Regions from separate parts of the Microbacterium sp. Y832 genome, predicted to be linked through region 1. Evidence: predicted binding sites of a transcription regulator. Region 1 holds the regulator's gene; the other holds the start of a gene.
The links. Region 1 encodes HspR, which represses chaperone genes until heat shock. Its sites were predicted from a motif close to AAGTTGAGTCNNNNNGACTCAACTT; they were not measured.
Positions count from the first base shown of each region.

Region 2: AC25YV_RS10715 (ATP-dependent Clp protease ATP-binding subunit) is a predicted target of HspR. The motif match lies at 2,106-2,130, and genes of this name have one in related genera.

Region 1 is NZ_JBYHFM010000004.1:140,438-143,846, reverse strand. It holds gene dnaK (molecular chaperone DnaK) at 1-99, shown strand, start outside; gene AC25YV_RS09360 (nucleotide exchange factor GrpE) at 104-685, shown strand; gene AC25YV_RS09355 (DnaJ C-terminal domain-containing protein) at 698-1,693, shown strand; gene AC25YV_RS09350 (heat shock protein transcriptional repressor HspR) at 1,707-2,156, shown strand; gene AC25YV_RS09345 (DUF2252 domain-containing protein) at 2,126-3,409, opposite strand, start outside.
Region 2 is NZ_JBYHFM010000005.1:16,821-20,229, reverse strand. It holds gene AC25YV_RS10715 (ATP-dependent Clp protease ATP-binding subunit) at 1-2,061, opposite strand, end outside; gene AC25YV_RS10710 (class I SAM-dependent methyltransferase) at 2,269-3,105, shown strand; gene AC25YV_RS10705 (ATP-binding protein) at 3,153-3,409, shown strand, end outside.

The DNA.
Region 1 (3,409 bases):
GCCGGCGGCGCGGCCGAAGACGGAGCCCAGGCACCCAGCGGTGCCGAGGAGGACGTCATCGACGCCGAAGTGGTCGACGACGAAGAGGACAAGAAGTAGAACTATGACGGACAAGGACTTCGAAGAGGTCCGTCCGGGCGACGAGGGGTCGGAGGCAAACGTCTCCGACCCCGCGTCGCACCAGGACGACCTGACGGTCGAGGACATCCTCGGCGCCGACCAGACGGACGACGCGCTCACGGCCGACGATGCGGTGGATCTTCCGCCCGAGGCGTCGGGTTACCTCGCCGACCTGAAACGGCTGACCGCCGAGTACGCCAACTACCGGCGCCGCACCGAAGAGCAGCGGCAGCTCGAGATCGAGCGAGCCAAGGGCGAGGCGGCCAAGAGCCTGCTGTCCGTGCTCGATGACCTCGACCGCGCTGAGAAGCACGGCGACCTCGAAGAGGGCACTGCCTTCGCCGTGATCGCCGAGAAGGTGCGCGCTGCGGTGGCCAAGCTGGGCGTCACCGCTCACGGCGCCGCCGGCGAGGTCTTCGACCCGCAGCAGCACGAAGCGATCTTCCAGGTTCCGACGCCGGGGCAGGCGACCCCGACGATCGTCGAGGTCGCCGAGGTGGGCTACCGCCTGGGCGATGTCGAACTGCGTCCTGCGAAGGTCGTGGTTGCCGTGGCGGCGGAATAGGCAGGGGCGTTCATGGCCAGTCAAGACTGGTTCGACAAGGACTTCTACAAGGTCCTCGGGGTCAGCAAGGACGTCTCTGACGCAGACCTGAAGAAGACGTATCGCAAGCTCGCGCGCAAGTATCACCCCGATTCGAATCAAGCGGACGCCGCGGCTGAAGCCAAGTTCAAAGAGATCAGCGAAGCGTATGCCGTGCTGTCGGACGCCGAGCAGCGCCAAGAGTACGACCAGATCCGCGCCATGGGCTCGGGCGCCCGCTTCACGGCGGGCGGCCAGGGCGCCGGCGGGTTCGAAGACGTCTTCTCGCAGTTCGGGCAGAGCCGCGGTGGTGGACGCTATGCCTCCGCCGCTGATTTCGACGACATCTTCTCCATGTTCGGGCAGCAGCAGGGCGCCGGGTTCGGCTCGGGCCGCTTCGGGCAGACGACGGGCGGATTCCGCGGCTACGGGGGTCCTACCAAGGGCGCCGACGTCACGGCACGCACGACCGTCGACTTCGTCACAGCGACGAAGGGCGAGACCATCTCGCTGCAGGGCGAAGACGGAAAGCCGTTCAAGGTCAAGATCCCCGCGGGGGTCTCAGACGGGCAGAAGATCCGACTGCGCGGGCGCGGACGACCGTCGCTCGACGGCGGCGAGCCCGGTGACATCGTCGTTCAGGTCGCGGTGCGCCCGCACCCCGTCTTCGAGCGGGACGGGCTGAACCTGCGCGTCAAGGTGCCCGTCACCTTCACCGAAGCAGCCCTCGGGGCCACCATCGAGGTGCCCACGCTCGGCGGCGACCCCGTCAAGCTGCGCGTCGCACCCGGCACTCCGTCGGGGCGCGTGCTGCGCGTCAAGGGACGCGGCGTTCAGACATCCAAGGGCACGGGCGACCTTCTCGCCGAGGTTCAGGTCGCCGTGCCGGCGCACCTCGACGACGCCGCGCGCGAGGCGCTCGAGCGGTTCCAGTCGCTCGAGCCGAAAGAGAACCCGCGGGCAGACCTCATGGCGAAGTCGCGCGGCTGACAGGGGGTGACCGATGATGTCTGACGATCTCGACGAAGATGCCCCCATCTTCGCGATCGCGGTGGCCGCCGAGTTGTCGGGCATGCACCCGCAGACACTGCGGCAGTACGACCGGCTCGGTCTGGTGACGCCCGCGCGCACGCAGGGTGGCTCGCGGCGGTACTCGCTGCGGCATATCGAGCAGCTCCGCGAGGTCGCACGTCTGTCGTGTGACGGCATCGGCCTGCCCGCGATCATGCGCATCCTCGAGCTCGAGCGTCGGGTTCGGGAACTGACGTCTCGCGTCTACGAGCTCGAGGAGCGCATGCAGTCCGAGCTCGAGCGCCGCCCCGGTGCGCGCGTCTTCGTGGCCGAATCGACCGGGGCCGTCGTGCCGCTGCGTCGCGGCACGCGCGTGCGCCGCTCGACCGGGCTCACCGTGTGGCGGCCTCGTCAGCTGGGGCGTGACAACGACGACGACTGATCCGCGGATGCCGCGACGAACGCGTCGTAGTCGGCGCGGGACAGCCTGGCGTAGGCGTTGGCCCACTCGAGCAGCGCCTCGCCGATGAGCCGTCCGTTGCCGATGTATCCCGACACCACCGCGGCGTTCGCCGATTGCGCATGCGCGCGAGCCAGCGTCGCGGCGCAGGCTTCGGCATAGACGCGGAAGGGCCGGTCCTCGAGCTGTTCGAGATCGAGGCCGCCCTTCATGTCGTGGAACTGGCGGACGTAGAAGTCGCCCGCGAACGCCCGCAGGTGTCCCAGGAACGGGTCGGAGGTCGCCTGCAGAATGCGCTGCATCGCGACGACGCGTCCGCCCTGGCCGTAGCGGTCGATGTGCTCGTGAGCGGCTGCCGGCTGCGAGATGCCGCCGTACTGCGCGAGCACACTCTGACCGGCTTGCTTGGCCTGCAGGATGAGCGAGCCGCCGTCGCCGTCCTGCAGGAGGATCAGGCTGCACACCGTCCCGACGCTGCCGACCCCCACCACCCGGCGGGCGAGGTCTGACACGGTGTAGTGCGTCATCAGCAGGCGGATGTCGATGTCGGCGCTCTCGGCGTATGCCCGGGCGTTCTCGTGCAGCCGGTCCCGTGCAGCGGCGCTCGCGTGCACCATGGTGGGGGGGCGCTCGAGGAACACCATGCGGCCGTCGGGCAGCGTTTCGGTCAGTTTCCGGGCGGCGCGCTCGCCCGTGCGCTTCTCGGCGTCGCGGATCGCCTCTTTGAGCACGAGCCGCGTCTCGCGGTCGGCGGCCGCCGCGACCGCACGCACGTCGAACTGCACGAAGTACCGGTCCAGCGGGCTCCGGGCGGAGTGGGCAGCCATCGCACGCGCATACGTGCGCACCGCGGCCAGGGTGGCATCCTGCACCACCGTCTCGTCCCGACTGGATGCCTGCCCGCCGATGACGATGCTGGCGACGAGACGCTTGACGTCCCATTCCCAGGGCGCCCATGCGGCTTCGTCGAAGTCGTTCAGGTCGAACACGAGCGTGCGCTGCGGTGACGCGAAGAACCCGAAGTTCGCCACATGGGCGTCGCCGCACGAGGGCACGAGGATGCCGCTGTGCGGGTCCCGCCCCAGATCGGCGGCCTGCAGGGCGGCGGTGCCGCGGTAGAACGCGAACGGACTCGCCGCCATCCGCTCGGTGCGCAGCGGCACGAGTTCGGGGATCCGTGTCGCGTTCTGGTCGTCGAGGATGCGCAGCGGGTCACGGCCCGTGGTCGTGAGCTG
Region 2 (3,409 bases), on a different contig from region 1:
GCGGAAGTCCACCGTCCGGCCCTGACCGTCGGTGAGCCGCCCGTCCTCGAGCACCTGCAGGAGCAGGTTGAAGACATCCGGATGCGCCTTCTCGATCTCGTCGAACAGCACGATCGAGTACGGGTCGCGGCGCACGCGCTCGGTGAGCTGACCCGCCTCGTCGTAGCCGACGTAGCCCGGAGGGGCGCCGACGAGTCGCGACACCGTGTGGCGTTCGCCGAACTCGCTCATGTCGAAGCGGATGATGCTCTCGGAGTCGAACAGCGAGGTCGCCAGGGCCTTCGCGAGCTCGGTCTTGCCGACGCCGGTCGGTCCGAGGAAGAGGAACGATCCGACGGGGCGACGCGGGTCTGCCATGCCGGTGCGGCTGCGGCGCACCGCCTTGGCCACAGCGGCGACGGCGTCGTCCTGCCCGATGACGCGAGCGTGCAGTTCGGACTCGAGGTGCGCGAGACGGTCGCGTTCGGACTCGGTGAGCCGCGCGACCGGGATGCCGGTGGCCCGGCTGATGACACTCGCGATCTCGGGTTCGTCCACGACGTGGCTCGCCTCACCCGGCTCGCTGTGGGCCATCTTCTCGGACACGCTCTCGAGCCGGCCCTGCACGGCGGCGATCTCGTCGCGCAGACGGGAGGCCTCTTCGTAGTGCTCGGCCGACACCGCGGCGTTCTTGTCCGCTTCGAGGGTCGCCAGCTGAGCCATGAGCGCACTGATGTCGACCTTGGCGCCCAGGCGCAGTCGCAGTCGCGCACCGGCCTGGTCGATGAGGTCGATCGCCTTGTCCGGAAGCACGCGCTCCGTGAGGTAGCGGTCGCTCAGTTCGACGGCGGCGCGCAGCGCCTCGTCGGTGTAGACGATGCCGTGGTGCTGCTCGTACACGGATTTGAGCCCGTGCAGAATGCGGACGGCGTCTTCGATCGAAGGCTCGCCGACGCGGACCGGCTGGAAGCGACGCTCGAGCGCGGGGTCCTTCTCGATGACGCGGTACTCGGTGAGTGTCGTCGCCCCGATCAGGTGCAGATCACCGCGTGCCAGGCGCGGCTTGAGGATGTTGCCGGCATCCATCGAGCCGTCGCCGCCGCCTCCGGCGCCCACGACGGTGTGCACTTCATCGATGAAGACGATGAGCTCGCCCTTGCGTGCGGCGATCTCGTCCATCGTGCCGGTGAGGCGCTCTTCGAAGTCACCGCGGTAGCGGGTCCCGGCGAGCATGGCGGGCAGATCGAGCGCGATGACGCGCTTGTCGCGCAGCTGCTCGGGAACCTCGGCTGCCACGATCGCCTGCGCGAGGCCCTCGACGACGGCGGTCTTGCCGACGCCGGCCTCGCCCACCAAGACGGGGTTGTTCTTCGTGCGGCGGCTCAGGATCTCGATCGTCTGCTCGATCTCGGCGGCGCGGCCGATGACGGGGTCCAGCTCGCCCGCTGCGGCACGGGCCGTCAGATCGGTGCCGAACCTGTCGAGCATCGGCGTGTCGGATGCCGTGGCCTCGGGCTGCTGCTCAGGACCGCCGACGCCGCCCGGCGTGACGGTCTCGCGCGCGCCCTGCGTGAGGGCTTCGGCGGTCACGCCGGCCTGTGCCAGTACCTGGCCCGCCGGGGTGTCCTGCGCGAGCACCAGAGCGAAGAAGAGGTGCTCCGGGTCGACATAGGTCGAGCCCGAGGAACGGGCGACCTGGAACGCGTGGAAAAGCGCGCGCTGCACCGAAGGAGTGACGACGGCACCGTCGATACCGGCAGCACCGGATGCCGCGGGCAGACGCTCCTCGGTCGCGCGGGCGATCGCCGCCGGATCGGCGCCGATCCGCTCGACGGCGTCCTTCGCGGGCGATTCCGTCACCAGGACGCGCAGCACGTGAAGTGCGTCGAGCTCGTGCTGACCGCGTTCGAGCGCGAACCGGCCGGCGCGCTGCAGGATCTCCTGCGTGCGCGAGCCGAGGAACCGGGTGAGGTCGATCGAACGGCCCGCGCGAGCGCGCTCGCCGGCGAGGTACCGCGCGAGGAACTCATCGAACGAGCTGTTCTCGCCGGCACCGTAGGGGGGCGTGAAGTCTTCGGGCATGCATTTCTCCTGGTCAAACCTGAGTAGAGCGCTATCAACTTACAAAGTTGAGCAGAGTCGTATCAAGTTCAACGAATGGCGTGCCGACATATTCCCCGCGTTGATCGCTCACACCGAACGCTCCGAAATGTCCGTGCGGAGCACGGATGTGCCGATCCGGCGACGGGACGATGCTGGATCGGTGTCACCGAGACGAAGGAGAAGGACATGACCGATCTGCAGACCACCACGATCAGCGAGGCCGACAGGGCACTCAAGGCCAAGCACCGCGCGATGTGGGCATCCGGGGACTACCCCCGCGTCGCATCCGACCTCGTCTGGCCTCTCGGCAGACGCGTCGTCGAGGCCGTCGACATCCGCCCCGGCGAGCGCGTGCTGGACATCGCCGCCGGATGCGGCAACGCTGCCATCCCCGCTGCGCTGCGCGGCGCGACGGTCGTCGCGAGCGACCTGACCCCGGAGCTGTTCGACGAGGGTCACCGCCTGGCACAGGCGGCGGGCGCGGAGCTCGAATGGATCCCCGCTGACGCCGAGGCCCTGCCGTTCGAAGACGACGCTTTCGACGTCGCGCTCTCGACGGTCGGCATCATGTTCGCCCCGCACCATGACCGCAGCGCCGCCGAGATCGTCCGCGTGACCCGACCGGGTGGGCGCATCGGGTTGCTCAACTGGACGCCCGAGGGGTTCATCGGGCGGATGTTCGCCGTCATGAAGCCGTTCGCGGCGCCCCTGCCCGAAGGAGCGCAGCCCGCTCCTCTCTGGGGCGACGAGGAGTATGTGCGTGCGCTGCTCGGCGACCGGGTCGACGACGTGCAGGTGTCACGCGACACGGTGCGAATCGACCACTTCTCGGACGGAGAGCAGTTCCGCGCGTACTTCGCGTCGAACTACGGCCCGACGATCGCCGTGTACAACCGCAACGCCGACGATGCGGCACAGAGCTCAGCCCTCGATGCCGCGCTCGTCGCCCACGCCGACGGCGCTCTGGGCGAGAGCGGATCCATGGAATGGGAGTACCTGCTGGTCACCGCCCGCGTCTGCTGAGCATCGCCCCCCTTCCGCTGACGTCAGGCGTGACTACACTGAGCGGCGTGCTGGGCCCGCCCCTCACTCCGCGCGAAAGCGCGGTGCTGGCAGCCGTAGAGCGGCGTTTGAACAACTCCGAGATCGCCGCGGAGTTGTTCATCTCGGTGCGCACGGTCGAGAGTCACATCGCGAGTCTGCGCCGCAAGCTCGACGCCCATGCGCGGACGGAGCTGCTCGAAGCGGCCCGCGAGCGCCGAGCGGCCGCGGTGCATGTCCCGACGAACACGCTGCGCGGCAGGGGTCGCGATCTCGCGCGGCTCGA